3 regions of the Xanthobacter nonsaccharivorans genome follow, and region 1 is predicted to be linked to each of the others. Evidence: predicted binding sites of a transcription regulator. Region 1 holds the regulator's gene; each other region holds the start of a gene.
What was found. Region 1 encodes PhoB, which activates phosphate uptake and scavenging genes when phosphate is short. Its sites were predicted from a motif close to TGTCATNNANCTGTCAT; they were not measured.
Positions count from the first base shown of each region.

Region 2: a site for PhoB is predicted at 4,993-5,009, ahead of V5F59_RS10785 (Orn/Lys/Arg family decarboxylase). Genes of this name have one in related genera too.
Region 3: a site for PhoB is predicted at 8,108-8,124, ahead of phnC (phosphonate ABC transporter ATP-binding protein). Genes of this name have one in related genera too.

Region 1 covers NZ_CM195526.1:4,526,035-4,536,003, forward strand. Annotated here, with positions in the region: gene rbbA (ribosome-associated ATPase/putative transporter RbbA) at 1-1,533, shown strand, start outside; gene V5F59_RS20540 (ABC transporter permease) at 1,533-2,735, shown strand; gene V5F59_RS20545 (RrF2 family transcriptional regulator) at 2,749-3,195, opposite strand; gene V5F59_RS20550 (septation protein A) at 3,280-3,912, opposite strand; gene V5F59_RS20555 (biosynthetic peptidoglycan transglycosylase) at 4,061-4,735, opposite strand; gene V5F59_RS20560 (polyprenyl synthetase family protein) at 4,890-5,816, shown strand; gene V5F59_RS20565 (flavin monoamine oxidase family protein) at 5,948-7,279, shown strand; gene phoB (phosphate regulon transcriptional regulator PhoB) at 7,435-8,136, opposite strand; gene phoU (phosphate signaling complex protein PhoU) at 8,175-8,903, opposite strand; gene pstB (phosphate ABC transporter ATP-binding protein PstB) at 8,924-9,748, opposite strand; gene pstA (phosphate ABC transporter permease PstA) at 9,803-9,969, opposite strand, start outside.
Region 2 covers NZ_CM195526.1:2,350,187-2,360,155, forward strand. Annotated here, with positions in the region: gene V5F59_RS10760 (bestrophin-like domain) at 1-411, opposite strand, end outside; gene V5F59_RS10765 (DUF2938 family protein) at 562-1,056, opposite strand; gene V5F59_RS10770 (carboxymuconolactone decarboxylase family protein) at 1,058-1,609, opposite strand; gene V5F59_RS10775 (thiamine pyrophosphate-binding protein) at 1,623-3,341, opposite strand; gene V5F59_RS10780 (threonine aldolase family protein) at 3,533-4,612, opposite strand; SAM-I-IV-variant riboswitch at 4,662-4,769, opposite strand; gene V5F59_RS10785 (Orn/Lys/Arg family decarboxylase) at 5,090-7,447, shown strand; gene V5F59_RS10790 (GNAT family N-acetyltransferase) at 7,471-8,043, shown strand; gene V5F59_RS10795 (hypothetical protein) at 8,289-8,429, shown strand; gene V5F59_RS10800 (YjbE family putative metal transport protein) at 8,593-9,594, opposite strand; gene hflC (protease modulator HflC) at 9,643-9,969, opposite strand, start outside.
Region 3 covers NZ_CM195526.1:173,675-183,643, reverse strand. Annotated here, with positions in the region: gene V5F59_RS00835 (2-isopropylmalate synthase) at 1-710, opposite strand, end outside; gene V5F59_RS00830 (NUDIX hydrolase) at 1,037-1,789, opposite strand; gene V5F59_RS00825 (alkene reductase) at 1,786-2,886, opposite strand; gene V5F59_RS00820 (PhzF family protein) at 3,052-3,960, opposite strand; gene pdxY (pyridoxal kinase PdxY) at 4,128-4,976, opposite strand; gene V5F59_RS00810 (polysaccharide deacetylase family protein) at 5,324-6,310, shown strand; gene V5F59_RS00805 (amidase) at 6,422-7,681, shown strand; gene phnC (phosphonate ABC transporter ATP-binding protein) at 8,225-9,040, shown strand; gene phnD (phosphonate ABC transporter substrate-binding protein) at 9,137-9,969, shown strand, end outside.

The DNA.
Region 1 (9,969 bases):
GCCCACCTCGACGACCTCTCGGACGGCCTTCCGCTGGGCGTGCGCCAGCGCCTGTCTCTGGCGGTGGCGGTGCTGCACGAGCCGGAGGTGCTGATTCTCGACGAGCCCACCTCGGGCGTCGACCCGGTGGCGCGGGACAATTTCTGGGACCATCTCCAGCGCCTCTCGCGGGAGGAGAAGGTGACCATCTTCGTCTCCACCCACTTCATGGGGGAGGCGGAGCGGTGCGACCGCATCTCCTTCATGCATGCGGGCAAGGTGATCGCCACCGGCACGCCGCTGGAGCTGAAGGAGGCCAAGGGCGCGCCAACGCTGGAGGAAGCCTTCATCGCCTATATGGAGATGGGCGGCCGGCAGGCGAAGGCCGAAGCCGGCCTGCCCGCTCCCGCCGCGGAGCCGCGCAAGCCGGCCGCCTTTTCCCCCCGCCGCCTCGCCGCCTATGCCTGGCGCGAGACGCTGGAGCTGAAGCGAGACCCGGTGCGCCTCGCGTTTGCGTTGCTCGGCACCGCGCTCCTCATGGTGATCTTCGGCTACGGCATCACCCTCGACGTGGACAAGCTGCGCTTCGCCGTGCTCGACCGCGACCAGACGCCGGAGAGCCGCGCCTATATCGACGGCTTCGCCCACTCCACCTATTTCAACGTCCAGCCCCCCTTGAAGGACCCGGAAGACCTCGACCGGCGGCTGAAATCCAATGCCATCGCCTTCGCCATCGAGATCCCGCCCAATTTCGGCGCGGACCTGCGCTCGGGCCGGCCCACGGAAATCCTCGTCACCATCGACGGCGCCATGCCGTTCCGCGCCGAGACCATCCAGGGCTATGTGGCGGCGGTGCACGCGCTGTTCCTGTCGGACGCGGCGCAGGCCGCGGGGCGCAGCCTCACCTCGCTCGCCTCGCTGGAGATGCGCTACCGCTACAACCAGTCGTTCCGCAGCCTCGATGCCATGGTGCCGGCCAACATCGCGCTGATGCTCATCTTCATCCCGGCCATCCTCACCGCGTTGGGGGTGGTGACGGAAAAGGAGCTGGGCTCCATCACCAACCTCTACGTGACGCCGGTCACCAAGCTGGAATTCCTGCTGGGCAAGCAGGCCCCCTATGTGGGCGTGGCCTTCTTCAACTTCCTGGTCATGGTGCTCATGGCCCTGTTCCTGTTCGGCGTGCCGCTGAAGGGCTCCTTCGCCGGGCTGGCCCTGGGCGCCTTCGCCTATGTGCTCGCCACCACCGCCATCGGCCTCGTCTCCTCCACCCTCACCAACACCCAGGTGGCGGCCCTGTTCGGCACCGCCATCGGCACCATGATGCCGGCGAGCCAGTTCTCCGGCCTGCTCCAGCCGGTGGCGACGCTGGAAGGCGGCGCGTGGGTGGTGGGCACCTTCTTCCCCACCACCTATTTCATGCGCATCAGCGTCGGCGCCTTCACCAAGAGCCTCGGCTTCGCCGAGCTCACGCCCTTCATCCTCGCCACCGCCGCCTTCTGGCCGGCCCTGCTGGGGCTCGCCTATGTCATCCTGCGCAAACAGGAGCGATGATGGTCGGCGCTTCCTCCACCCCTTCGCCGGCCACCGCCGGCCCTGGCCCGGCCGCCGGCAAGGGCCCGCCCCGCTGGCGCGGCTTCGCCAGCAACGTGTGGAACCTGGTGGGGAAGGAACTCATCAGCCTGTGGCGCGACCGCTCGCTGCTGGTGCTGGTGGTCTATGCCTTCAGCCTCGCCATCGTGCTGCAGGCGAACGGCATGAAGCACGACCTCAACCGCGCCACCGTCGGCGTGGTGGACGAGGACAATTCACCCCTCTCCAACGCCATCCTCAACGGCTTCCTGCCGCCGCGCTTCCAGCGGCCGGTCCCGCTCGCGCCCCAGGACGTGGACAAGGGCATGGATTCGGCGCGCTACACCTTCGTGCTCAACTTCCCGCCGGACTTCCAGTCGGACGTGCTGGCCGGCCGCAGCCCCTCCGTCCAGCTGCTCATCGACGCCACCGCCCTCATGCAGGCCGGGCTCGGCGCCAACGACATCTCCGCCATCTTCCAGCAGGAGGTGAACCAGTTCGTGCTGCGCCACTCGGAAGGGGTGGCGACGCCGGTGGACCTGCAGATCCGCGTCGCCTTCAACCAGGGGCTCGAATCCTCCTGGTTCACGGGCACCATGGGGCTGATCACCAACATCACCATGCTGTCGGTGCTGCTGGCCGGCGCCGCCCTCATCCGCGAGCGCGAGCACGGCACGCTGGAGCACCTGCTGGTGCTGCCCGTGCGCCCGTCGGAGATCATGCTGGCGAAGATCCTCGCCAACGGCGCCGTCATTCTCGTAGGCGCGGCGTTCAGCATCGTCGTGGTGCTGAAATGGGGGCTGGGCATGGGGATCGCCGGCTCCATCCCGCTGTTCCTCGCGGGGGCCGCGCTCTATCTGTTCTTCACCGCCTCGCTGGGCATCTTCCTCGGCACCCTGTCCGGGTCCATGCCGCAGTTCGGCCTGCTGTTCTTCCTGACCGTGCTGCCTATGAACCTGCTGTCGGGCGGGTTCACGCCGCTGGAGAGCATGCCGGTGTGGATGCAGACCGCCATGCAGTTCTCGCCGTCCACCCAGTTCGTCGCCTTCGCGCAGGCGATCCTCTACCGCGGGGCGGGGATCGAGACCGTGTGGCCGCGCTTTGCCGCCACCTTCGGCATGGGCCTGCTGTTCTTCGCCGTGGCGCTGGCCCGGTTCCGCACCTTCCTCGCCGCCCAGCAGTGAGGGCGAAACGCCCTCAGATGTAGTCGACGAAGGAGGTGAGCTGCTCCTGGGAGAGGTCGCGCATCTGCGCCAGGGTGTAGGTATCGAGCACGGTGCCCATGGCATCGCGCACGCGCACCATCAGCAGGCGCACCTCGCAGGTGGTGACGTCGCAATCCTCGCACGGCTCGTAGGCATTGCGGCTAGCGCAGGGGAAGGGCGCCAGCGGCCCGTCCAGCGCGCGGATCATCTCGCCCACCACGATGTCCTCTGGCGCCTTGGCGAGACGGTAGCCGCCGAGCTTGCCCTTCTTGGAGGACAGGAAGCCGGCGTTGCGCAGCTCACCCAGGATGACGTCCAGGAACTTCTTGGGGATGTTGTTGGCCTCGGCGATGTCCGCCACCTGCGTGGAGGCGCCCGGCGGCAGGCGCGCCAGGTGCACCACCGCCTTGAGACCGTATTTTCCTTTTTTCGTCAGCATTCTGCGCCCTCTTTCGGGCTTATGCGGAGGAGACGGGCCGCCGTCAACCGGAAGTTTCGCACGGGCAGGAGGCGCCCCCGCGCCTCAGTTCGGTTCCGGGGCGTCCTTCAGCTCGTGGCGGGACATGAGGGGCGCCTGCGCGACGGCAAAGGCGAAGGTGATGGGCAGATAGCCGAAGGTCTTGAACATCACCCAGGTGTCGGTGGACACGGAGCGCCACACCACCTCGTTCAACACCGCCATCACCAGGAAGAACAGCCCCCAGCGGATGGTGAGCTGGCGCCACCCCTCGTCGGTGAGATTCACCATGCCGTCGAGCACATAGGGCATGAGCGGCTTCTTGAACGCCAGCCCGCCCAGGAGCAGCGCCCCGAACAGGGCATTCACCATGGTGGGCTTCAGCTTGATGAAATGGTCATCCTGCAACCACAGCGTGAGGGACCCGAACACCATCACCACCAGCGCCGAGACCAAAGGCATCACCGCGATGCGCCGCGCCAGCACCCACATGGCGCCGAGGGCCAGCAGGGTCGCCACCATGAACACGCCCGTCGCCATATAGATGCCGCCGCGGGCATTGGCCGCGAAGAACAGCACCAGCGGACCGACCTCGAGGCCGATCTTCAGCCAGGGGTTCATCTTCGGCCGGGCGGGAGCCTCGGGGCCGGCAGCCGGAGCACTCTCGGGCTGGGGACCTGACGTCTTGGAACCTGTCATCTCGGGCATCGGGCGGGCCGGCTGGGAGGAAAGGGGCATCCGGCATGGCACCGGCTTTGCCGCCCATGTGGCCATTGTCGGCGGCACAATCAAGGCCTTATCACAGGGTGCCGCTGCGTTTTGGCCGAGATCCGGCCCCTGGAAGCGTTCATGGGCGCATTGGACCAAGGCACGAGACCAGCTCCGGCCCCTCCCGGGGCACCCGCGCCTGCAACCGGGAGGCGAGCCGCTCGACGCCCGGCGAGGGGTTCCCGGCATCGCGCCTCAGCGGGTTGGGCAGCATCACCGCCAGCAGCGCCGCCTGCCGCGCATTCACCATGGACGCCGGGATGCCGAACGCGCGCCGGGCCCCCGCATCCACCCCGAACTCCCCGTTCGGGCCCCATTCGGCGATGTTGAGATAGATCTCGATCAGCCGCCGCTTGCTCACCACCAGGTCCAGCCAGACCGCCAGGGGGATCTCGATGGCCTTGCGGATGAAGGAGCGGCCCGGCCACAGGAACAGGTTCTTGGCGACCTGCATGGGGATGGTGGAGGCCCCGCGCGTGTCCTCCAGCTCGTCGGCCTTGTCCAAAGCGGCGCGCATCTCGGCGAAGTCGACGCCCCAATGATGGCAGAAGCTCGCATCCTCGGAGGCGATCACCGTGCGCACCAGCGCCGCCGGCATCTGCTCGATGGGCAGCCAGATGCGCTCCACCCGCTCCCCCGTGGCCCAGCGCGCCAGCATGAGGGTCGAGGCCGGATCGACCATGTTGTAGAGGATGGAGAGCCCCATCGGGACGGCGGCGAGCAGGATCAGGATACGCAGCGCCAGTTGAGCCATCCAGGGTTCTCCCTTCCTTCGCCGTCTGCCGGCCCGTTCGGGCGGCTTCGGCTTGACCTTGCCCCTTCGTTGGGGCACGCGGTGGCCGCCGTCAACGGCGCGCCCGGCCCGGGCGTTCCCCCGCTTTGCCCCTCCTGACGCACGAAGGCCTGACGTGACCCTCTCCCTCAAGGACCGGCTCGACGCCTCCGCCACCCTCACCGAAGCCCGCCTCGCCGCCGCCCTCTCCGGCACGCCGGAGGCCGGGGAGCGGCTGCGGCCGGAGCGGCTGATGGCGGCCATGCGCCACGGCACCCTCGCCGGGGGCAAGCGCCTGCGCCCGTTCCTGGTGATCGAGAGCGCCGCGCTGTTCGGCGTTCCGGCGGCGCAGGCGGTGACCGCCGCCGCCGCCGTCGAGTGCATCCATTGCTATTCCCTCGTCCACGACGACCTGCCGGCCATGGACGACGACGACCTGCGCCGCGGCCGGCCCACCGTGCACAAGGCCTATGACGAGGCCACCGCCATCCTCGTGGGCGACGCCCTCAACACCCTCGCCTTCGACCTCCTCGCCGGGGAGGACACCCATCCCGACCCCAAGGTGCGCATCGCCCTCGTCCGGGCGCTGGCCCGGGCGGCGGGGGTCGGCGGCATGGTGGGGGGCCAGATGCTGGACCTCGCCGCCGAAGGCCGCTTCTCGGACGGCACGCCCCTTCCCCTCTCGGAAGACGCCATCCGCGACCTCCAGGCCATGAAAACCGGCGCCCTGCTCGCCGTCTCGGTGGAGGCGGGGGCCATTCTGGGCGGGGCGGATGCGAGCGAGCGCGCAGCGCTGCTCGCCTATGGCCGGGCGCTGGGCGCGGCCTTCCAGATCGCCGACGACATCCTGGATGTGGAAGGCACCGCCGAGGAGGTGGGCAAGAAGGTGGGCAAGGATGCCGCCGCCGGCAAGGGTACCCTCGTCTCCCGCCTCGGCCTCGACGCCGCCCGCGCGCTGCTCGCCCGCCTGGTGGAGGACGCCGCCGCGGCGCTTTCGCCCTTCGGCGCCCGGGGCGCGGCGCTGAAGGAGGCCGCCCGCTTCGTCGCCGACCGCCGGAGCTGAGGTGGCTGCCTCCACCGGCCGGGCGATCGACCTCTCGGCCGAGGCCCGCCGCGGGGCTGCTCCGCGCACCCTCGCCCGCCGGCATCGCCCGTGCTAGCTTCCCGCCCGTGACCGACCTTCTCGGACAGCAGATGAACCGCCGAAAACTGCTCGCCCGCGGCGCCGCGCTCGCCGCAGTGCCGTTCGCGGGCCCCTATGCGGCGCTCGGACAGGGCGCGGAAGCGGACGTCATCATCATCGGCGCCGGCGCCGCCGGCATCGCCGCGGCGCGCAAGGTGGCCGAAGCCGGCCGCCGCTACACCCTCATCGAGGCCTCCGGCCGGGTGGGCGGACGCGCCCTCACCGACACCGCCATCTTCGGCGTGCCCTTCGACATGGGCGCCCACTGGATCCACATGCCGGGCGCCCATCCGCTCTCGGCCTTCGGCCGGGCGGCGGGCCTCGACGTCTACCGCGCGCCGGACGGCGGCCGGCTCTACCTCAAGGGCAAGGAAGCCGCCGATTCGGACTATGAGGCCTTCATCGGCGCCGTCCGCCGGGCGGAGCGGGCCATCGTCGCCGCCGGCGACGTGGGGCGCGACCTGCCCGCCGCCCGCGTGCTGCCGGACCTCGGCCCGTGGGGACCGAGCGCCGAGTTCGTGGTGGGCCCGTTCTCCTGCGCCAAGGACATCGACCAGATCTCCACCGTGGATTTCGCCCGGTCGGAAGAGAAGGACATGGACGATTTCTGCCGGCAGGGGTTCGGCACGCTGGTGGCGAAGCTGGCCGAGCCGCTCACCGTGCGGCTGGACACCGTGGCGCGCTCCGTGGACATCGGCGGGCGGCTCGTCTCCGTCTCCACCAATCGCGGCACGATCCAGGGCCGCGTCATCATCCTCGCCGTGCCGCCCAGCATCATCGCCGCCGGCGTGCTCCGCATCCAGCCGGGCCTCGGCCAGCGCTACCGGACCGCGGTGGAGCGCATCACCCTCGGCGCCTACGACCACATCGCCTTCGAGCTGCCCCACAACCCGCTGGGACTGAAGGAAGACGAGCTGATCTATTTCAAGGCGGACGGCCCCCGGGCCTATGGCCTTCTCGCCCGCATCAACGGCGGTAGCCTCTACAGCCTCGAGGTGGCCGGCACCGTCGCGCGCGACCTCGCGGAGGGGCCTGCGGACGGGAGCCGCGCCTTTCTCAAGGAAGCCCTGACCCACGAGTTCGGCGCCGACATCGCCAGCCGGGTCGGCAAGGTCCACGCCACGCGCTGGACAAAGGAGCCCTGGGCGCTCGGCGCCTTCTCCTGCGCTCTGCCCGGGGCCGGCAACATGCGCCGCGCCTTCACCGAGGTGGTATCGGGCCGGCTGCTGTTCGCCGGTGAACACGCCCACGAGACCCTCTGGGGCACGGTGGGCGGCGCCTGGCTGTCCGGCGAGCGCGCCGCCAAGCAGGCCCTCGCCATCCTGGCCGGGCGGGCGGGATAGCAACACCGGAAGACGCGGGGCGGACGGTTCGGGAGAACGTGCGCCGCCCCATCCCCGCGCGGCCGTCAGCCTCGCCGGCGCGTCCCATGATGAGGCCAGCACCAGCCGCCACCAGCCGCTCCGCCGCGCGCCGGAGAAGCGCCCACGCCCGGCCCTCAATGGGCGCGGGCGAACATCTCGTTGAAGGAATAGCCGGCGCCGCGCACCGTGCGGATGGGATCGGACTGGCGGCCGCGGTTGATGGCCTTGCGCAGGCGGCCCACGTGCACGTCCACGGTGCGCTCGTCGATATAGACGTCCTGACCCCACACCCCGTCGAGCAGCTGCTCGCGGGAGAAGACGCGGCCGGGGCTCTGCATCAGGAATTCCAGCAGGCGGAACTCGGTGGGGCCGAGGTGCACCTCGCGGCCCGCGCGATGCACCCGATGGGTCTCGCGGTCGAGCTCGATGTCGCCGGCCCGCAGCAGGGTGGCCACATGCTCCGGCTTCGCCCGGCGCAGCAGGGCGCGCACGCGGGCCAGCAGCTCGGGCACCGAGAAGGGCTTCACCACATAGTCGTCCGCGCCGGTGGCGAGGCCGCGCACGCGCTCGGTCTCCTCGCCGCGGGCGGTGAGCATGATCACCGGCAGCCGCTCGGTCTCCGGGCGGGTGCGCAGGCGCCGGCACAGCTCGATGCCGGAGAGGCCCGGCAGCATCCAGTCGAGGATGACGAGATCGGGCACGCTCTCGCGCAGACGCGTCTCCGCCTCGTCGCCGCGGCCGACGCTTTCGACCCCATAGCCCTCCGACTCCAGATTGTAGCGGAGCAGGAGGGTCAGGGGTTCCTCATCCTCGACGATCAGAATACGCGCCGGCACTGTCTTTCACCCATCTCTCGACAAGGTCCGCCCAAAGCTCAGCTCTGAACGGTACGGCCCGGGAACGCCAGGGTGGTCTCGCTGGAGACGTCCGCCTTGGGGCGGCTCTCCGGCAGGTTCTGGCCGGTGACCATGTAGTAGACGATCTCCGCGATATTGGTCGCGTGGTCGCCGATGCGCTCGATGTTCTTGGCGCAGAACAACAGGTGCGTGCACACGGAGATGTTGCGCGGATCCTCCATCATGTAGGTGAGGAGCTCGCGGAACAGGGAGGTGTACATGGTGTCGATGGCGCCGTCGCGGCCCCACACCTCCACCGCCTTGGCGTCGTTGCGGGCGGCATAGGCGTCGAGCACCTCCTTGAGCTGCTCCAGGACCAGCTCGGAGATGTGCTCCACGCCGCGCACCAGCTTGTGGGGATGGTACTCGCCCTCGATGGCGATCACCCGCTTGCCCACGTTCTTGGCGAGGTCGCCGATGCGCTCGAGATCGTTGGCGATGCGGATGGCGGCCACGATCTCGCGCAGGTCGTTGGCGACCGGCTGGCGCTTGGCGATGACGAGGATCGCGCGATCCTCGATCTCGCGCTGCATCTGGTCCACCGCGGCGTCCTGCACCACCACCTTCTGGGCGAGGGCGCCGTCGCGCTTGATGAGGGAAGTGACGGAATCCGCGACGAGCCGCTCCGCGTGCCCGCCCATTTCCACCACCTTGCGGCCGATTTCCTTCAGTTCCACGTCGAAGGAGGCGACGATATGCTCCGGCATCTCAGGTGTCCTTCAATCCGTCAGCCGAAGCGGCCGGTGATGTAGTCGCGCGTCTTGATCTCCTTCGGGTTGGTGAAGATCACGTCCGAAGGCGCCACCTCGATCAGCTCGCCGAGGTAGAAGAAGGCGGTGATGTCCGCGCAGCGCGCCGCCTGCTGCATGTTGTGGGTCACGATGACGATGGTGAAGTCCTGCTTCAGCTCGTCGATCAGGTCCTCGATCTTCGAGGTGGAGATGGGGTCGAGCGCCGAGGTGGGCTCGTCCAGCAGGATCACCTCGGGGCGCACCGCGATGGTGCGGGCGATGCACAGGCGCTGCTGCTGGCCGCCGGACATGCCGAGTGCCGAGGTGTGCAGGCGGTCCTTGGTCTCGTCCCAGATGGCGGCCTTGCGCAGGCACCACTCCACCCGCTCGTCCATCTGCGCCTTGGAGAGCCGCTCGTGCAGCTTCACGCCGAAGGCGATGTTGTCATAGATGGACATGGGGAAGGGCGTGGGCTTCTGGAACACCATGCCGATGCGCGTGCGCACGATGGTGGGGTCGAGTTCCTTGCCGACGATGTTCACGCCGTCGAACAGCACCCCGCCCTCGGCCCGCTGGCCGGGGTAGAGGTCGTACATGCGGTTGAACACGCGCAGCAGCGTGGACTTGCCGCAGCCCGACGGGCCGATCATGGCGGTCACGCGCTTCTCGGGAACCTCGAAGTTGATGTTCCGCAGCGCATGGTTGCTGCCGTAGTAGAAATGCAGGTTCTCCACCTTGATCTTGGCCGGGGCGGCCGGCGCGTCGGGCCGGGCGGAGACCGACGAGGCGATGTTGAAGGTGGGATCGACGGCTGAAGTCATCTCGGGCCTCGCTTCGGAGGATGAATGCGGGAGAGGGTTCGGCGGCGGCGGGGCCTAGTGGCCCCGCGCCAGGAACAGTCGGGACGCCACGTTGAGCACGAGCACGCCCACGGTGATGATGAGCGCGCCGGCCCAGGCCAGGGAGACCCAGTCGTCGAACGGGCTGCCCGCATACTGGTAGATGGCGATGGGCAGGCTCGCCATGGGCTTCGACAGGTCGG
Region 2 (9,969 bases), 2.2 Mb from region 1:
CTCCTCAGTGAGGGCTTCGAGCCGGTGGAGCGTGTCCACGCCCACTTCGTCCACCTCCGAGGCGGGCCTGGCGATCTCGTCGGCCTTGGCCTTGGCGTAGGCCATGAGGTGGCCCCGCGCCTCGGCCGTCTCCGAGCCGTAGGACAACAGCACCCGGTTGAGCTTGATGATGTCGGCCGCCAGCGCCTCGATGGCCGTGGTGCGCGCGCTGAAGGAGGAGCTGGCGCTGTTCACCATGAGGCCGAGCACGAGCGCCGCCAGCGTGCCGACCACCGCCATGGAGACCGACACGGCTGTTCCCGTCTCGCCGGTGAGGTGATGCTCCGGCAGCTTGGGCGCGAGCCAGAGGCCGATCACCGCACCGCCGCAGATGGCGAGGAGGGACAGGAAGCCTGCGAGGATGGAACTCATGGAACACCCGCTTCCGAAGACGTGCCGGACCACGACGGCAAGCGCCGCCCTGGACGCGCTGCCTCGCATCCCTGGTCCGACGTGGCAAGCGGCATCGGCCTGATGCCGCGACGGTGCATGGCGCCGCGCGACAAGAGGCCAGCCGCGCCGTCACATCCCGTATAGGCGCAGCGCAACCTTGGTGCCGAGCCAGATGCCGAAGCCGATGGAGAGATGGCTGGTGAAGTCCTGCGCCATCACCCTGGTGCGAATATCGGCGGGAACCCGGCTTGCCAGCGCGCCGGCGCCGAGCACCGGCTCCATGACGAACCAGGTCACGCTCACCGAAAGCGCGCCGAAAAGCAGCGCGGACGCAAGGCTCGGCGGTGCGTGGAACACGAAGCGCATGAGGATGAGGTAGACGGCGGCATAGCCGATGCCCACCACATAATGGACCAGCCAGCCGAGAGGCACCTCGTTCGGCACCGGGGCGGCCTTGCCGATGTCAGGCTGGGTGAACTCGCCCTCTGGGAAATGGCCGACCCACCGCCCGATCATGCCCCAGTTGGACGGCGGCAGGCCGGCGATGCGCTCGTAGATGCGCTGCCAGATGTCCAGGACGGCTGTCCCGATCAGGCCGACCACGAGGATTTCGAGCGCGAGCATCTCAGCTTTCCTTGCGGTGGGGCAGGGGCACGTCGAAGCAGGCGTTCACCATGCCCATCATGGTGTAGAACCCGCAGAGGGTGACGAGCTCCAGCAGCCCGGTCACGCCGAAGCGGGAAATGGCCTGGGCCTGCAATGCCTCCGGGATGGAGCGGAAGGCGAAGGCCGCGTCCGCAAGGCCTGCGACGGTGTCGAACGGCGCCGGCAGGGGGGCGGAGGGCGCGCCGCCGGCGGTCTTCACGGCGTCGATGACGGCTTCCGGCAGCCCGGCCGCGCGCGCCGCCGCCACATGGTCGTCCCACACGAAGGTGACGCCGGAGCGGGCGGCGAGGATCAGCACCACCAGCTGGTAGGCGTCGCGGGGCAAAGCGGAGTCATATTTGTAGAAATAGCCCAGCTGCTCGATGAGGCGGGCCAACTGCGGATGGTTCAGCAAGGGAATGTAGGGGCCGAGATGGTCCACCCCCTTGGCCTGCCGGCGGGCGAGGATGTCCTCATAGATGGCCCGGCCGGCGCCGGTGAGCGTCGCGGTGGGATCGGGAAGGCTGGCCATGCGCTCGGCTCCCTCACGCGTGGTAGGAATAGGCTGCGGCGGCGGCGGCATAAGGCTCGATGGGGGTGGGCGCGGCGCGCTCGGTCTTCACGTCGATCACCGTGGTGCGGCCGGAGGCCAGGGCCTTTTGCAGGGCAGGGCCGATGGCGTCGGCGGTGCGCACCGTCTCCCCCTCCGCCCCGAGGGCGCGGGCGAAGGCGGCCCAGTCCTGGTCCGGCGCCTCGGTGACGCGGGCGGGGGTCGGCCCCTCGCCGTGGACGCGCAGCCACACGTTGCCGAGGGCCTGGTTGTTGCTCACCACGTAGATCACCGGCAGGCCGTTGCGCGCGGCGCTCTGCACCTCCATGCCGTGCATGCGCATGCAGCCGTCCCCGGTGAAGACCACCACCGGGGCGTCCGGCCGCGCGGCCTTGGCGCCGATGCCGGCGGGGATCGCCCAGCCCATGGGGCCGAGGCCGGAGGCGGTGAGGAAGGTGCGCGGCGCGTAGCTCTCCCAATAATGCACGGCGAAGGCGCGGTGGGCGCCGCTGTCCACCAGGGCGATGGTGTCGCGCGGCATGGCCTTGCGCGTCTCGCGGATCAGGCGGGCCGGATGGATGGGCACCTGCGCGCTGGCGGCATTGGCCTCGTCATAGAAGCGGGGCTTGGTCCGCACGGCGCTCATCCAGGCCCGGCGGGCCTCGACGCCGGCGGCCAGCGGCGCGGCCTCCGCCTCGCCGGCCCGGGCGAGCCAGCGGGCGAAAGCGCCGCCGTGCCCGCCCACGAACGTCTCGTCGCCGTCGTGGCACCCCACATGGACCGCGGAGACATTCACCGAGAGCACGCCCAGCCGGGGGTTCAGCTGGCCCGACCAGTACATGGAATCGCGCACGTTCAGCGTCGCGCCCAGCACGATGAGGAGGTCGAGGTCGCTGGCAAGCAGCGCGTCGGTCGCCTGCGGGCTGCCGGCATAGCCGAACACGCCGAGGGAGAGGGGATGATCCTCCGGGAACAGGCCCTTGGAATGCTCGGTGGTGGCGACCGGGATGTGGAACCGCTCCGCCGCCTCCACCAGGGCCGCCGCCGCGTCGTCGGCGATGATGCCGCCGCCCGCCAGGATCGCGACGCGCGGCGCCGGCCCGGCGCTCCCCAGCAGCCTCCACAGCCCGGCCGCCGCCTCGATGTCCAGCGGTTGGGAGCGGAGGATGCCGGCGGAAAGGGCGGCAGGCTCCGCGTCCACGGTGCCCACCTGCACGTCGTGGGGAATGGAGAGGTGCACCGGCGCGCGGGCGCCGTCGAGCATGCGCTTCACCGCGCCGCTCAGGGCGCGCGGCAGGGCGCGTACATCCGGAACGCTGTAGGATTCGGCGGTCACCGGTGCCAGCACGAGGCTGTCGTTGAAGGTGCCGGCGGTGGCATCCTGGAACAGGCCGAGGCCCTGCGCATAGTTCGCCACCTCGCCGCTCAGCAGCAGGACGGGGGAGAGGTCCGACTGCGCGGCGGAAAGCGCCGTGACCGTGTTGGTGGCGCCCGGCCCGCCGATGCACATGCAGGCGCCGAACGTGCCGCTGGCGCGGGCGTAGCCGTCCGCCATATAGGCCGCGCCCCCCTCGTGCGCGGCGACCACCGGCACGAGGCCGGGGGTTCGGTCGAGCGCCGGCAGGAAGGGATCGACGAGCCCGCCCGGCACCATGAACAGGTGGCCGATGCCGTCGGCGACAAGCGCGCGCAGGATGTAGTCGGTGCCAATCATGTCTGTCGCATTCCGTGTCTGGACGGTGGCGGAGAGCGAGTCCCCAAGGGGAAGCTAAGCCTGCCGGGCAGCGGGCTTCAACCGGCGATGATGGCTCGCCAACAGGTTCGCGCGTGTGACGCCGGAGCGCGGTCCGATCATCGGGACCGCAGCGCGGCTCCCCGGGATGGGTGAAACGCCCTCCAGCCTGTTCAGGGCTGGCTCGATGCCGCGGCCGCCGCGGCGATGTCGTCCGCCAACGCATCCACGTTGCGCAGGTCCGCGTCCCAGCCGAACATGAAGCGCGCCGCGTCGCCGATGAAGGTGTAGAAGCGCCAGCCCCTGGCGCGCAGGGCGTCGGTCACGGCCGCCGGCAGGCGCAGGAACACGGCATTGGCGCAGACCGGGAACACCAGCTCCACGCGCGGCAGCGATGCCGCCCGTCCGGCGAAATGGCGGGCGCAGGCGTTGGCGTGGGCGGCATTGCGCAGCCACGCACCGCTCTCCAGCATCCGCACCCAGGGCGCGGACAGGAAGCGCATCTTGGAGGCGAGCTGCCCCGCCTGCTTGCAGCGGTAGTCGAAATCCTCCGCCTGGGCGCGGTTGAAGAACAGGATGGCCTCGCCCACGGCCATGCCGTTCTTGGTGCCGCCGAAGCACAGCACATCCACGCCCGCCCGCCAGGTGAGGTCCGCCGGGCTGGCGCCGAGGGCCGCGCAGGCGTTGGCGAAGCGGGCGCCATCCATGTGCAGGCTGAGGCCGAGGTCCCTGCACACGGCGGAAATCGCCAGGATCTCGTCGCGGCTGTAGAGCTGGCCGGTCTCGGTGGGCTGGGTGATGGTGACCACCCGCGGCTTGGGGAAATGGATGTCCCGCCGGTTGGCGGTGAGGGCGTGAATCGCCTCGGGCGTCAGCTTGCCGTCCTCGGTGGCGGCGGTGAGCAGCTTCGAGCCGTTGGAGAAGAACTCCGGCGCGCCGCATTCATCGGTCTCCACATGGGCGAGGGCCGAGCAGATCACGCTGTGATAGGACTGGCAGAGCGAGGCGAGGGCGAGCGAATTGGCCGCCGTGCCGTTGAAGGCGAAGAACACCTCGCAATCCGTCTCGAATAGGGCGCGGAAGGCGTCGGCGGCACGCTCGGTCCAGATGTCGTCGCCATAGGCGGGGGCGGAGCCGGGATTGGCCTCCGCCATGGCCTGCCACGCCTCGGGGCATACGCCGGCGTAATTGTCGCTCGCGAACTGCTGGGCGGGGGCAGGCATGGCGGGGGCGGGGGGCAGAGTGGAGCTCATGGGCGCAGGTTCCGGTTCAGGGCGCATCGGGCGCGGAATCTGACGCATGGCTTTGCCCGATGTTTGCCGGTTCGGCCACATCCCCCTCGCCGGGGCCGCCACCTTGCCCGGGAGAGCAGGTTGGCGTTGGGCGTCAGCCCAACTCTTGATGCTGCCCATCCTTAGGCCCGAGGTGGAAAAGGCGCAACCCGGCGGGCCGGCTTCGGGGGCGCGGTCCGGACATCGCGGATCATCCCCGCGCAAGCGCCGCCCCACGCCGCGCGGCGGATGGCCGGCCTGATGATGCCTTCACGCTGGATGCTCGCCCTGAAGCTGCGCCCCCGTCTCCTTGCCGCCGCCGTCGCCGGGGCTCGGCCCGCCTGCGGTGCCATGGGCGAGAGTGTCGTCGCCCTGTCATAGAACCCGTGGACACCTCCGCGCAGACCAGAGGCGATCCGCCCGCATCCAGGGGGAATCGCGCTCTAACGCGGGTGGCCCATGGACTATTTCCGACGCTTCACCTTCCTCTTCGCGACGCCGGCCTTCGACGCGGACGACCTGGAGGGGGCGCGCCTCAACCAGATCGTCACGGAGATCGAGCGCTCCGGCTTCGAGGTGGTGCGCGCCCGCAATCTGGAAGACGCGGAAATCTCGGTCCAGACCGACGCCGCCATCGGCTGCATGATGGTGGACTGGGGCAAGAAGGGGCTCGAGGGCAAGACCGCCTCCCTCATCAACCTGATGCGCCGGCGCGGCCTCGACTTCCCCATCATCCTCCTCATCCGCAGGAAGCGCCTCGAGGACGTGCCGGTGGAGGTGCTGGACTTCATCGACGGCTACGTCTTCCTTTCCGAGGAGACGCCCACCTTCATCGCCCGCAACCTCATCAGCCGCCTCAAGCAATATGCCGAGACGCTGAAGACACCCTTCTTCGGCGCGCTGGTGGACTATGCCGAGGAAGGCAACCAGCTGTGGACCTGCCCGGGGCACAACGGCGGCGTCTTCTACTCCCGCAGCCCCATCGGCCGGGTGTTCATGGAGCATCTGGGCGAGGCGGTGTTCCGCGACGACCTGGACAATTCCGTGCTCGACCTCGGCGACCTCCTGACCCACGAGGGCCCGGCGCTGGCGGCGCAGAAGGAGGCGGCGAAGATCTTCGGCGCCGAGAAGACCTATTTCGTGCTCAACGGCACCTCCACCTCCAACAAGGTGGCGCTCTCCGCCCTCGTCACCGACGGCGACCTCGTGCTGTTCGACCGCAACAACCACAAGGCCGCCCATCACGGCGCGCTGATGATCTCCGGCGGCATCCCGCTCTATCTGCCCACCGTGCGCAATGCCTATGGCCTCATCGGCCCCATGGACTACGCCGCGTTCGATGAGCAGGCGCTGCGCGAGCGCATCCGCACCCATCCGCTCGTGAAGGACCCGGAGGCGTGGAAGAAGCCGCGCCCGTTCCGCGTGGCGGTGGTGGAGCAGTGCACCTATGACGGCACCATCCACAGCGCCGACATGATCCTGAGTGCCATCGGGCACCTTGCCGATTACATCCTGTTCGACGAGGCCTGGGCCGGCTTCATGAAGTTCCACCCGCTTTATGCCGGGCGCTTCGCCATGGGGCTGAAGGACCTCGGCCCCGATGCCCCCGGCATCATCGCCACCCAGTCCACCCATAAGCAGCTGGCGAGCTTCTCCCAGGCCTCGCAGATCCACATGAAGGACCGGCACATCACCGGCCAGAAGCGGCGCGTGGAGCACCGGCGCTTCAACGAGAGCTTCATGCAGCACGCCTCCACCTCGCCCTTCTATCCCCTGTTCGCCTCCCTCGACGTGGGCGCGCAGATGATGAAGGGCCGCTCGGGCGAGGTGCTGTGGGACGACACCATCCGTCTTGGCATCGAGCTGAGGAAGAAGATCCGCGCGGTGCGGCGCGAGTTCGAGGAGAAGGAGCTCAGGCCCGAGCGGCGCTGGTTCTTCGAGCCGTTCGTGCCCGACCGGGTGGCGATCCCCGATGTGTCGAGCCCCGGCGCGGTGCACGAGGTGCCGTGGGAAAGCGTCTCCACCGACCAGCTCGCCACCAATCCCGCCTTCTGGCATCTCACGCCGGGGGCGGCATGGCACGGCTTTGACCGCATGGAGCCGGGCTTCGCCATGACCGACCCCAACAAGCTGACGCTCCTCACCCCCGGCTTCGACCGGGCGAGCGGCGGCTATGGGGAGCACGGCATTCCGGCCCCCGTGGTGGCGCAATATCTGCGCGAGAACCGCATCGTGGCGGAGAAGAACGACCTCAACTCCCTGCTCTTCCTGCTCACCCCGGGGGTCGAGGCGTCGAAGGCCGGCACGCTCATCTCGGGCCTCGTCGCCTTCAAGAAGCTGCACGACGACAATGCGCTGCTGGAGGAGGCCATTCCGGAATTCTATCGCCGGCGGCCGGCGCGCTATGCCGGGGTGCGGCTGCGCGATCTGTGCGGCGACATGCACCGCTTCTTCCGCGCCGCGAATGTCAGCGCGCTGCAGGCCATGCAGTTCTCCGCGGAGCACCTGCCGGACATCGCGCTGTCGCCCCACGACGCGGCGCGCTGCCTGGTGCGCAACGACGTGGACTATCTGCCCATCGACGCCATCGCCGGCCGCATCGCCACCACCCCCTTCGTGGTCTATCCGCCGGGCATCGCCACCATCGTCCCGGGCGAGCGCCTGACCGAGCGGGCCAAGCCCATGATCGACTATCTCAAGATGTTCGAGGCGTGCTTCAACACCTTCCCCGGCTTTGACGTGGAAATCCAGGGCGTCTATCGCGAGACGGACGAGGCGGGCCGCGTGCGGCTCCACACCTACGTGGTCGCGGAATAGGACGGGGACGTTCGGATCAGGTCATGGAACAGGAGAGCATGCAGGACAGCAGGGTCGTCATCCGCCCCTCGCGGGACACGGATGTGGACGCCATGCTGGCGATCTATCGCCGGCACATCCGCCGCGGGGTGGAGGAGGGGGTGGACGACGATGGCACTCCCGAGCCGGACGACCTGCGCGAGCGCCGCAAGAACCTGAAGAGCCGTCGCCTCCCCCACATCGTCGCAACCCTGGACGATGAGGTGGTGGGCTATGCCTATGTGGTGCTGTTCCGCAAGCGCCCCGCCTACCGCTACAGCGTGAAGCACTCCATCTACGTGCATCACGCTTATGTGGGGCGGGGGGTGGGCAGCCGGCTCATGCGCGGGCTCATCGACGCCTGCGCCGCGGCCGGGTTCCGGCAGATGATCGGCTACATCGATGCCGACAACGCCGCCTCCCTCGCCCTGCACGAGCGCTTCGGCTTCGTGCGGGTGGGGCTTCTGCCCGGTGTCGCCTACCGCTACGGGCGCTGGTCCGACAGCGTGATGGTCCAGCGCTCCCTCGGCCCCGGCGCCACCACGCCGCCGCCCCCGCCGCCCCTGTCCACCCGCTGAGGGCGCGGGGAAGGGGGCGTGAAGGCCCGGTCAATCGCGGCGGGGCTCGACCGCTCCTCATGGAACGCCCGCGCGGCCGCCATCGCCCGGCGCGTCCGGGCGATCCACTCAGCGGCCGGGCCGGTGGCTGGGCTTGGAGCGCACCGGCACGGCGGAGTGGATGCCCCGGACCAGGCGGAGCATGACGGCAGGATTGGATCCGAGCGCCGCAATCTCCGCGCAGATCGCCCAAATCATGCTCCTTCGTGCGCGACAGGCACATCCTCGGCATGGAGGTCACGGCCCCGGAGAACAGGCCGGCCCTCGCCGCGGCGGTCGAGCTGCTGCGCGGGGCGGAGGGCATCGGCCTGTTCGGCATCGGTGCCCCGGCCATCCTGGCCGACTAGGCGGCCCGCCTCTTCATGGGCAACGGACGCCATTCCCAGACCCCCAACCGCACGGGCATAGCCTTGGGCGAGCAGCTTCTCGCCTTGCGTCGCGTCTGCTCGCTTCCACCTCGCTCATCGCCATCACGGTTGGCGCCGATTGAAGCGGGGGAGGGGGCTGAGGTCACCCGACATGGCTGGTGAGGACCACCACGCTGAACATGACCACCGCCACGACCACGCACAGGCCGATCAATCCCGCCATGACCAGCCGGTCACCATCCGTCGCGTTTGCGTCGGCCGACGGTCGTGCGCGGGGGGCGCCGGCCTGCAGGACAGGTCCCGCGGGAATCGAGGTCGCGGCCGCCTCGATCTTCCGAGGGGGGGACGCGACGGGCGCGGTGACCGGGGGGCTCTCGAGAGGCTGCGCCCCGCGTTTCAGCGGAACCGGAGCCGCCCCCCCGCCGGCAAGGGCATGTCTTGCCTCCGCCGTGATCCGAGCTTCGACCACGACGAAGAACGCGGCTGCAAGCGGCAACAGCACGGTGAGGGCTTCGGCATTCGTGTTGATCCACCCGGACCACAGGGGATCGGACGCGATCAGGCTTCCTGAGATCCAGCCTAGAAAGGCGGCACCCATCAGGATGAGCGCGGGAAATTGCTTCATCGCCTGGGCCATCACGAAGCTTCCGAAGAAGATCAGCGGCACCGAGAACAGCACCCCGCCCACGAGATAAGTCAGGTGACCCTCCGAGACCGCCGCGAGGGCCACCACGTTGTCGAGGCTCATGATCGCATCGGCGATCAGGATGAGCAGGGCGGCGCCGAGGAAGCCGGTGCCGTCGGCAATGGCCGGGTCGAGCTCGATCCGCCGGTCTTCTCCCTCGCCCTCCCGTCGTCGCCGATACTCCCCGGCAAGGAGGTTGATCGCGATGATCAGCAGCAGCACCCCGCCGGCGATCTTCAACATGGGGATGACCAGCAGCGTCCCCGCAAGGGCCGCGATGATCAGCCGGAAGAAGATCGCCCCCGCGGCGCCGAGCGCAACCGCCCGCGGCACCTGGGATGCCGGCAGGCTGCGGCAGGCGAGGGCGATGAGCAAAGCGTTATCGCCGCTGAGCAGGATGTCGATGAAGAAGATCTTCAGACTAGTGCCGAACCATGAGAGGTCAGCGCCGAGATCCATTGAGATGCGTCCTCTAAGATCGGATTGCGGTGTGGCCGGCCACGGCGATCAACGCTTCACATCGCCGTCGCCCTGCCCGGCCACCCTGGTCTTCTCGCCAGCCGCGGCCGCGAGGGCGGGCCCATGTGTCAAGGCGCCGAGAAAATCCACGTCCGGCGACAGCAGCAGCATGGGAGAGGCCCCGGCCAGCGTCTGGCGATAGGTCTGCTGGGTCCGCAGGAAGGTGTAGAACGTGGGACTGCGATCATAGGCGTCGCCGAGGATCTGGGATGCCGTCGCGTCCGCCTCGCCTCTGGCGATCTTGGCCTTCTGCTGCGCTTCCGCGAGGATGACCGTCTTCTGGCGGTCAGCGCGGGCCTGGATCTCCTGCGCCCA
Region 3 (9,969 bases), 1.0 Mb from region 1:
CCGGCAACGCCGGCCATCGAGTTCGCCACCGCCATGCCGAGGTCATTGTGGCAGTGGACGGAGAAGATGGCCTTGTCCGAGTTGGGCACGCGCTCGCGCACGGTGCGGAACAGCGCCTCATACTCGGCCGGGGTGGTGTAGCCTACCGTGTCCGGGATGTTGATAGTGCCGGCGCCGGCCTTGATGGCGGCTTCCACGCACCGGCACAGGAAATCCATCTCGGTGCGGGTGCCGTCCTCCGCCGACCATTCCACGTCTTCCACGTGGTTGCGGGCGCGGGTGACGGAGGCGACGATCATCTCCAGCACCTCGTGCGGCTCCTTCTGGAGCTTGTACTTCATGTGCACGGGGGAGGTGGACAGGAAAGTATGGATGCGCCCGCGCCGGGCGTGCTTCACCGCCTCGGCGCAGCGGTCGATGTCATTGAGGGCGGCGCGGGAGAGGCCGGCGATGGTGGCGTTCTTCGAGCGGCGGGCGATCTCCGCCACGCTCTCGAAATCGCCGATGGAGGCGATGGGGAAGCCGGCCTCGATCACGTCCACGCCCATCTCGTCGAGGAGCGCGGCCACCTCCAGCTTCTCCTCGAAGGTCATGGAGGCGCCGGGGCACTGCTCGCCGTCGCGCAGGGTGGTGTCGAAGATGATGACCCGGTCCTTGCCGGAACCCTGGCCGGATACGGGCGCAACGGGGGTGGAGGCAGCGTCGGTCATGGGGAGCGGTCCTTCTCGCGGGTCCGGCCGGGGCGCCTGTCACGAGGCGGGGTTTGCCGGATCATAAGCCGAAACAGGCGCCGGGTCTTGTGCCCGGCGGCGGTGCGATCCCCTGAGTGCCCAGGCGCAAGCCCGGCCGGCCCTCAGGGGCGGCTAAGGAGAAGAAGCGCGCGCAGAATAAGAGCGTTGCCCGGAGCCTTGACGGTCCGGGGGGCAGAAGCGGCGGTCTTGGTCGTGCGGGACGACACGGGGCGCTCTACTCTTCGCTCAGAAGTTCGGGAGGGTGCTCATACCGGAGCCAAGGCCGAAGCGCAAGGGGTGGCGCCTCATCGCGCCGCCCAGCGCGCCCGCATGTAGTCCACGGCGAAGGGCGCCATTGCGGGAGTGATGTCGGCTTCCGAATGGACGACCGCCACGTCGGCCAGTTCCGGCTGCGCCTCGGACGCGAGAAAGGCCCGGATGCGGGCGGCGAGCGCGTCTGCCGGCGCATCGAACACGAGCCGGCCCAGCAGCGCCACCCGCGGGCCATCGAACAGGCCGGTGAAGCCGGCGTCGTGGGCGATGTCGGCGGCCGAGAGGCCGGTCTCCTCCTTGAGCTCCCGCAGCATGGAGGCGTGGAGGTCCACCCGGCCATCGGCGGTGATGTCGGAGGGGTCCGGCGTGCCGCCGGGAAAATAGGCGCGCCCGGCGGAGGCCGTGTGCGGCCCCATCACCCCCAGCACGAAGCCGCCGTCCGCCCCCTCGATGGCGGCGAGCGCGAAGGCGTTCACCATGCCGAGGTCCCGCCAGCCATGGTCGCGCCACCAGGTGAAGGCGGCAAAGTCCGTCTGCCGGAAGGCGCCGGAGAGGGCGCCGTCGGCGAAGGCATGGTCCCGCAGCAGCAGGATCGGGCCGTTCCACAGATGCGGATTATCCGCCGCACGGCGGGCAAAATGGGCCTCGACCTCCTCTTGCCGTGGCGCAAGCTCGGGCCAGCCGCCCGGCTCCGCCCGGAAGTTGAGGCGATGGACCGGCGCGATGCGCCGGTCCACGGGCCAGGCAAGGCCCCAGCCGTTATCTACGGCCGATGCCGCATTCACGCGGCGGCGTCCGCCAGCGTCGGATAGTCGATGTAGCCCTTGGCGCCGCCGCCATAGAGCGTATCGCGGTCCAGCTCGTTGAACGGGGCGTCGCGGCGCAGGCGCTCCACCAGGTCCGGATTGGCGATGAAGGGCTTGCCGAAGGCCACGAGGTCGGCCTTGCCCTCGGCGATCACGCTCTTCGCCAGGGCCAGGTCATAGCCATTGTTCACCATCCAGGCGCCGCTGTAGCGCTTCCGCAGCTCCTCGAAGGAGAAGTCCGGCGCGATGTCGCGCGGGCCGCCGGTCGCGCCCTCCACCACATGGATGTAGACGAGGTGCCGCTTCTCCAGCTCCTCCACCACGTGATTGAACAGCGCCTGCGGGTTGCTGTCGGAAATGCCGTTGGCCGGCGAGACGGGGGAGAGGCGCAGGCCGGTGCGCCGCGCGCCGATCTCGGCGGTGATGGCGTCCACCACCTCCAGCAGGAAGCGCGCGCGGTTCTCGATGGAGCCGCCGTACTGGTCCGTGCGGGTGTTGGAGCCGTCCTTGAGGAACTGGTCGATGAGGTAGCCGTTGGCACCGTGGATCTCCACGCCGTCGAAGCCCGCCTTGATGGCGTTGGCGGCGGCGCGGCGGTAGTCGGCGATGATGCCGGGGATCTCGGACAGCTCAAGCGCCCGCGGCTCCGAGGTGGCGGCGAAGGCGTTGCTCACGAAGGTCTTGGTCTCGGCGCGGATGGCGGACGGGGCCACCGGCGCGCCGCCGCCGGGCTGCAGCGAGGTGTGGGACACCCGGCCCACGTGCCAGAGCTGGATGACGATATGCCCGCCCTTGGCGTGGACCGCATCGGTTACTTTCTTCCAGGCCGCCACCTGGGCGTCGGTATAGATGCCGGGCGTGTCCTGGTAGCCCTGGCCCTGCTGGGAGATCTGCGAGGCCTCGGTGATGAGGAGGCCGGCATCGGCGCGGGCGGCGTAATAGTCCGCCGCCATCGGGCTCGGCACGAAGCCCTCAACCGCGCGGTTGCGGGTCAGCGGCGCCATGACGATGCGGTTGGCAAGCGTCAGGTCGCCGAGGCGGAAGGGACCGAACAGGGACGGGGTGCTCTCGCTCATGTGAGACTTTCCCTATAGGAAGGCCGGCCCGCGCCAGCTGCGCGGCCGTGTGCAATGCAGCGGAGATAGGCACGATCCCGCCGCCGCCAACCCCGCGCAATGCGGACAATCCCGATTTTCACGGGCCGGTCTCTGAGTTCTTTCAATTCCACGTATTGGCGGGGCTCAAAGATGGAGCACGCCCTCGGCGATGACCACCGCCCCGCCGCCGATGGTGGCGCTCACCACCACGTCGTCCCGCACCGTGAAGCCGAGGTCAATGCGGCTGGGGCGGCCCATCTCGAACCCCTGGTCGATGCGCACCTTGTGGTTTCCGTCCACGAGGTTCTCCGCGTCGAGCAGCACCCATGGAAACGCGGCGGCGGCGGCGCCGGTGGCCGGGTCCTCCTCCGTACCGAGGCCGGGCGAGAACATGCGGGCCCGGAAGTCGGCGTCGCCTTCCTCGTCGAGGGTGTAGAGGTAGAGCGCCTCGCCGAACCCGCCGAGGGAGGCGATGAAGGCCGCCTCGTCCGGCCGGGCGCGGGCGAGCGCGGTGAGGTTGGCCAGCGGCACGAACAGGAAGGGCACGCCGGCATTGGCCACCACCGGGCGGTGCGCATCAAAGCCGATGTCCTCCGGATCGAGGCTCAGCGCCTCGGCGCAGGCCTCGCGGGAGATGTCCGTGGTCTCGATCTCGCCCTTGCGCGGGGCGGTGAACACCGCCGCTCCCCTGCGGGAGCCGGCCCCCTGTGTCGCCACCTCGCAGGTGATGGTGCCGATGGTTTCCTCGATCCGGAGCGTGCCCTTGTCGAGCTTGTCCTCCAGGGCGAGGAGCACGGCCGCGCCCACGGTGGGATGGCCGGCGAAGGGCATCTCGTGCGCCACGGTGAAGATGCGGATGCGCGCGCGGTTCTCCGGATGCCGGGGCGGCAGCACGAACACCGTCTCGGAGACGTTGAACTCGCGGGCGATCTGCTGCATGGCCGCGTCGTCGAGGCCCTGGGCATCCAGCACCACGGCGAGCGGATTGCCCCCGAACGGGCGCTGGGTGAACACGTCGAGCGTGACGTAGCGGCGGGGCTTTTGCGGAGGCATGGGCGGAAGATCTCGGGCAACGGGACGCAGACGACAGGACACCAAGGCCGTCAGGCCTCGAACACGAGGCGAACTGGCCCGCACCCCCGCGCGCGGCCTTCCGCCCCTTCACCGCAGCAGCCGCGCCCTCACGGGCCAAGCCCCTGCGACATTGCCACAATTTTGCCTCAGATCGCCGAGGCCGAAAAGAGGCGGGAGGGCCGCACGAACTCCTCCTGCGCCTCCACCAGCAGCAATTCGCGAGACTGTGCTTTTTCGGTCCGCTCCAGCACCCCGTAAATGGAGGATGCGGCGAGGGACAGCGCCTGCGCCGTCGAGCCGGTGCGCGTGACATGGAAGAAGAACAGGGCGGCGATGGCGTCCCCCGCCCCGTTCAGCGACACGTCGAGCCGCGGCGTGCGCACCAGGAAGCGCCCGTCCGGCCCGGAGGCGAGCAGGTCGATGCGGTCCGGCGGGGTCTCCGCCACGTGCAGGCTGGTGACGAGGATCACCTTCGGCCCCTGCCGGTGCAGCGCGTCGCAGGCGGCGATGGCGTCCTGAAGCGTTGCCACCGCGTGACCGGAGAGCAGCTCCAGCTCGAACTGGTTGGGGGTGATGACCTCCGCCGCCGGCACCGCGCGCTCGCGCATGAACTCGGGAATGCCGGGGCGCACGAAGATGCCACGCCCCACGTCGCCGATCACCGGGTCGCAGCAATAGGTGGCGTTGGCGTTCGCGCCCTTCACCCGCGCCACCGCATCGAGGATGGCGGCGCCGATATCGGCCGAGCCCATGTAGCCGGAAAGCACTCCGTCGCAGCGCGGCAAAACCCCGCGCTCGGCGATGCCCTCCACCAGCTCGCCGACGACCGACGCCTCGAACACCTGCCCGCGCCAGGCGCCGTAGCCGGTGTGGTTGGAGAACTGCACCGTATTGATGGCCCACACCTCCACCCCGAGCCGCTGCAGCGGGAAGACGGCGGAGGCATTGCCCACATGGCCGTAGGCGACATGGGACTGGATGGAGAGCAGGTTCATCAGGGCGATCCGTCGGCTGGGCGCCGTCTGCGAGACGATGACACGGGACGCGATTCGCGCCCCTTTCGCCGGTTACTCCCCCATTGCTGCCTTCTTCAAATGGAATCTGTTGATCCTGCGGTCACTCCGGATTGATGTTTCAGGCGGAAACAGCAAGTGACCGCCTCGGTCTGGAAAGGCCGTGCCGCCCGGCCTAGAGCAGGCTGAGCCACGCGTTCTCCAGCTTGAAGCCAGAGGGCGATTCACCGAGCAAACGGATTCACTTTGCTCGAATCGCGCTCTGGAGCCGGGTCCGCCACAGTGAACCGTCCTCCGGGCGGGCTGAACATACATTCGCGAGTGCTGCCGTGACCGGCCCCCTGTTGTCCCGCGCCCTGCGCGCCCTTCTTCTCCTCGGCCCCGCCTTGCTCGCGGCGGCCCCCGCCCGTGCCGGCGCGGCAGGGCCCGCCTGCTACCCGCCCGCGGCCCTCGCGGCCCGGCCGGGCGAGGAGGTCGTGCGGCCGCGCACCGGCGGCCAGGTGGAATTGCCGGAGATCGCCATCCCCGCCCTCGCGCCCGTGCCGGCGGGCCTGCGCGGCTCCATCCGCCGGGTGGACCTGCCGCCGGGGGAGAAGCTGGTCGCCCTCACCTTCGACTTGTGCGAGGCCTCCGGCGAGACCTCCGGCTATGACGGCGCCATCTTCGACTATCTCCGGGCGGAGGGCGTCGCCGCCACCCTCTTCGCCGGCGGCAAGTGGCTGATGAGCCATGCGGAGCGGGGCGACCAGATCACCGTCGATCCGCAGTTCGAGACGGGCAACCACACCTGGTCCCACGCCAACCTCACGGTCCGCACCGGGGAGACCATGCGCCGCCAGGTGGACGATGCGGACATCGCCCTCGCGCTGCGCCGCAAGGAGGTGGAGGCCAAGGGCTGCATGATCCCGAAATCCGCAGCGCCCGCCGCCCTCTTCCGCTTCCCTTACGGCTCGTGCAGCGCCGAATCCCTCGACTATGTGAACGACACCGGCCACCTCGCCATCCAGTGGGACGTGGATTCGGGCGACCCGGCCTTCATCGGCGCCAAGGGCATGGCCGACGACATGCTGCGCGCCATCCGCCCCGGCTCCATCGTGCTGATGCACGCCAACGGGCGCGGGAAGCACACGGCGGAGGCGCTGAAGATCCTCATTCCGGCGCTCAGGGCGAAGGGCTACCGCTTCGCCACGGTGGGCCAGCTCCTCGCCGCCGGGAAGCCGGTGATCGCCGCCACCTGCTACTCCCTGAAGCCGGGCGACACCCGCGTCTATGACGAGGCGGCGCGCACCGGCAAGCGCATCCTGCCGGTGCAATAGGCCCGCCTCGAGCTCCAGCGCCGGCACCGGCGAAGGCGGTTGCCCTCGCCGCGCCCGTTGCGCATGGTGCGCCCTCTTCCTGTCCGAACGTTCGAGTCCTCCTCCATGTCCCTGCTTTCCGCCCGCGACCTCGCCGCCTCCATCCGCGCGGGGCGCACCACGCCGCGCGCCGTGATGGAGGAGGCGGCCGCCGCCATCGCCGCCTGCGAAGGGGAGGTGAATGCCTTCGCCGCCCTCGACCTCGACATGGCCCTGCGGGCGAGCATGCTGAAGGGGCTCGATGCGCTGCCGCTGGCCGGCCTGCCGGTGGGCATCAAGGACATTCTCGACACGCGCGACTTCATCACCGCCTACGGCAGTCCCATCTATGAGGAGCACCGGCCCATCACCGACGCCCCCGTGGTGGGCATGACGCGTCGCGCCGGCGGCATCGTGGTGGGCAAGACGGTGACCACCGAGTTCGCCTTCCTGGAGCCCAGCGCCACCCGCAATCCGCGCCGGCTCAGCCACACGCCGGGCGGCTCCTCCGCTGGCTCCGCGGCGGCGGTGGCGGCAGGCATGCTGCCGCTCGCCATCGGCACGCAGACCGGCGGCTCGGTGATCCGCCCCGCCGCCTTCTGCGGGGTCACCGGCTACAAGCCCACCTTCCGCCTGCTGCCGACGCTGGGGATGAAGACCTTCTCCTGGCACCTCGACACCATCGGCCTGTTCGCCGCCCGGGTGCGGGACGCCGCCTTCGCCGTCGCCGCGCTCACCGGGCGGGACCTCGACATCGGCGATGAGATGGCTGAGGCGCCGCGGGTCGCGGTGGTGCGCACCGCCCGGGCCGACAACGCCTCGACCGACTCCCACGCCGCGCTGGAAACCGCCGCCCGTGCCCTGGAGGCGAAGGGTGCCCGCGTGTTCGACCTCGACCTGCCCGAAGCGCTCGAGGAGGCGGATGCCGCCCACCCCGTCATCCAGGACTTCGAGGCCGCCCTCTCCTTCATGGACGAGTATGTCTTCGCCCGCGACCAGCTCTCGCCGCTGCTGGCCGCCCACCTGGAGGCGGCGCGGACGATCACCCCCGAGGCCTATGACAACGCCCGGCGCACGGCCAAGCGCGGACGCCACGTGCTGGGCGACCTGTTCCGCGACGTGGACGCCATCCTCACCTTCTCCGCCCCCGGGCCGGCACCGGAAGGCCATGCCACCACCGGCTCGGCCATGTTCAACCGGCTGTGGACCCTCATGGGCTGCCCCGCCCTCAACGTCGCCGGCCTCACCGCGGCCAATGGCATGCCCGTGGGCGTGCAGGTGGTGGGCCGGTTCGGACGCGACCGCCAGGCGCTCGCGGTGGCCAACCTGCTGGAAGCGGCGATCACCAGCTGAAATACAATATTTCAGAAGCTTTCGTCGTGCGCCGCAGCGTCGGGGAAAAGGAAGTGGGCCCACCGCCTCGTGCCGCATCAGTCATTGCGCCGCAGCGGAAGGCATCGGCAATGCAGCACAACTTACCTCTTCCGGCCCCATGAGAGTTTGCTAAGTTCGCTTCCAAGATCGACCGTGCGAGGCTGAAGATGACATTTGGCCATCTGCTCACCGTGATCGAGACGTGCGCCGCCTTTGCCTTCGTGGGTGCGGTGCTGTTCGGCATGGTTTGACGCCAGGGGCTGCCATCGCCCTCGCCGGACCGAAGAACACAACAATGTGAGGTCCGGTCGATCCGCGACGCCGGAGGGGAGATCCCCTCCGGCGTCGCTGCATTTGGGGCCGTGGCGCGACCCCGGGGACCGTCACAATCGGCGTCCCGCCGGCATGACAGTTTTCTGACGCCGGCCGCGGCGCGCCGAAGGAATGGAAGGGTCGCCGGAGCGTCATACGGGTGTTGCGCACCGGGCTTATCGGGTCCTCGACGCGCAACGGAGCGACCCGATGCTGGTGATCGAAGGCCTGACCCGCCGCTTCGGCGACAAGGAGGCCGTCTCGAACGTCGATCTTCAGATCGGCGACGGCGCCTTCATCGGCGTCATCGGCCGGTCCGGCGCCGGCAAGTCCACGCTCCTGCGCATGATCAACCGCCTGCAGGAGCCCTCGTCCGGCCGCATCCTCTACAACGGGCAGGACGTCACCGCCCTGAAGGGCCGGGCGCTGCGCGAATGGCGCGCCCAGGCGGCCATGATCTTCCAGCAGTTCAACCTGGTGGGCCGGCTCGACGTGCTCACCAACGTGCTCATGGGCCGCCTCGCCGCCGTTCCGGCCTGGCGCTCGCTGACCAAGACCTGGCGCCCGGAGGACCGGGCTGTCGCCCTCTCCGCCCTCGACCAGTTCGACATCGCCCCGCTCGCCGCCCAGCGGGCCGACAGCCTGTCCGGCGGGCAGCAGCAGCGCGTCGCCATCGCCCGCGCCCTGGCCCAGGAGCCGTCGCTCATCCTCGCCGACGAGCCCATCGCCTCGCTTGATCCGCGCAACACCCGGATCGTCATGGACGCGCTTTTGCGCATCAACAAGCACTTCGGCATCACGGTGCTGTGCAACCTGCACTCCCTCGATCTCGCCCGCACCTATTGCGACCGCCTCGTGGGCATGGCGCAGGGCCGCGTGGTGTTCGACGGCGCACCCTCCGCCCTCACCGACAGCGTCGCCCACGACCTCTACGGCCTGGAGGCCGGGGAGGTCATGGACACGCCCCAGGTCCGGCAGCCGGCCGCCGTGGACGCCGGCCTTCCGGAAGCCGCGGCGATGGCCTGAACGGCCAGCCGCCCCGCCGGCCAGGGCACCGCAGTCCCGGCGCCGCCGGCCCCATCCGTTCGTTCACGTCGAGAAATGTCCGACAGGAGCCGAGACATGCTGAACCGTCGTACCCTGATCGCGGCCGCCGCCGCGCTTGCCGTCTCCACCGGCGCGGCCGCCGCGCAGGAGTGGAAGGCGAAGTATCCCGAGCTCGTCTTCGCCATCATCCCGGCGGAGAACGCCTCGGGCGTCACCGAGCGCTTCGCGCCGCTGATGGACTATCTCTCCAAGCAGCTCGGCACCAAGGTGACCCTGCGCATCGCCAACGACTATGCGGCGGTGATCGAGGGCCAGCGCGCCGGCAACATCCACATCGCCTCCTACGGCCCGTCCTCGTTCGCCCGCGCGCTGATGACCGGCGCCAAGATCGAGGCCTTCGCCATCGAGGTGAACCTGGACGGCACCAAGGGCTACCACTCGGTGCTCTACGTGAAGGCCGACAGCCCCTACAAGTCCATCGAGGACCTGAAGGGCAAGAACCTCTGCCTCGTCGATCCCAACTCCACCTCCGGCAACAACGTGCCGCGCTTCGCCCTCAACAAGATGGGCCTGAAGCCGGACGAGTTCTTCAGCAAGGTGGTCTACGCCGGCTCGCACGAGAACGCGGTCATCGCCGTGCAGCAGGGCACCTGCGACGCCGCCTTCAACTGGTGGAACGACGAGCAGGAGTCCAACCTGAAGCGCATGGAGCGCAAGGGGATGGCGAAGTACGACGACTTCCGCATCATCTTCAAGTCCGACCAGATCGTGAACTCGCCCTACGCCTATCTCGCCGACATGCCGGCCGAGCTGAAGGCGAAGATCCGCGACGCGTTCTTCACCATCCAGCAGAACGACAAGGCCGCCTTCGACAAGATCTATGAAGGCAAGCAGCAGCCCTGGCAGCC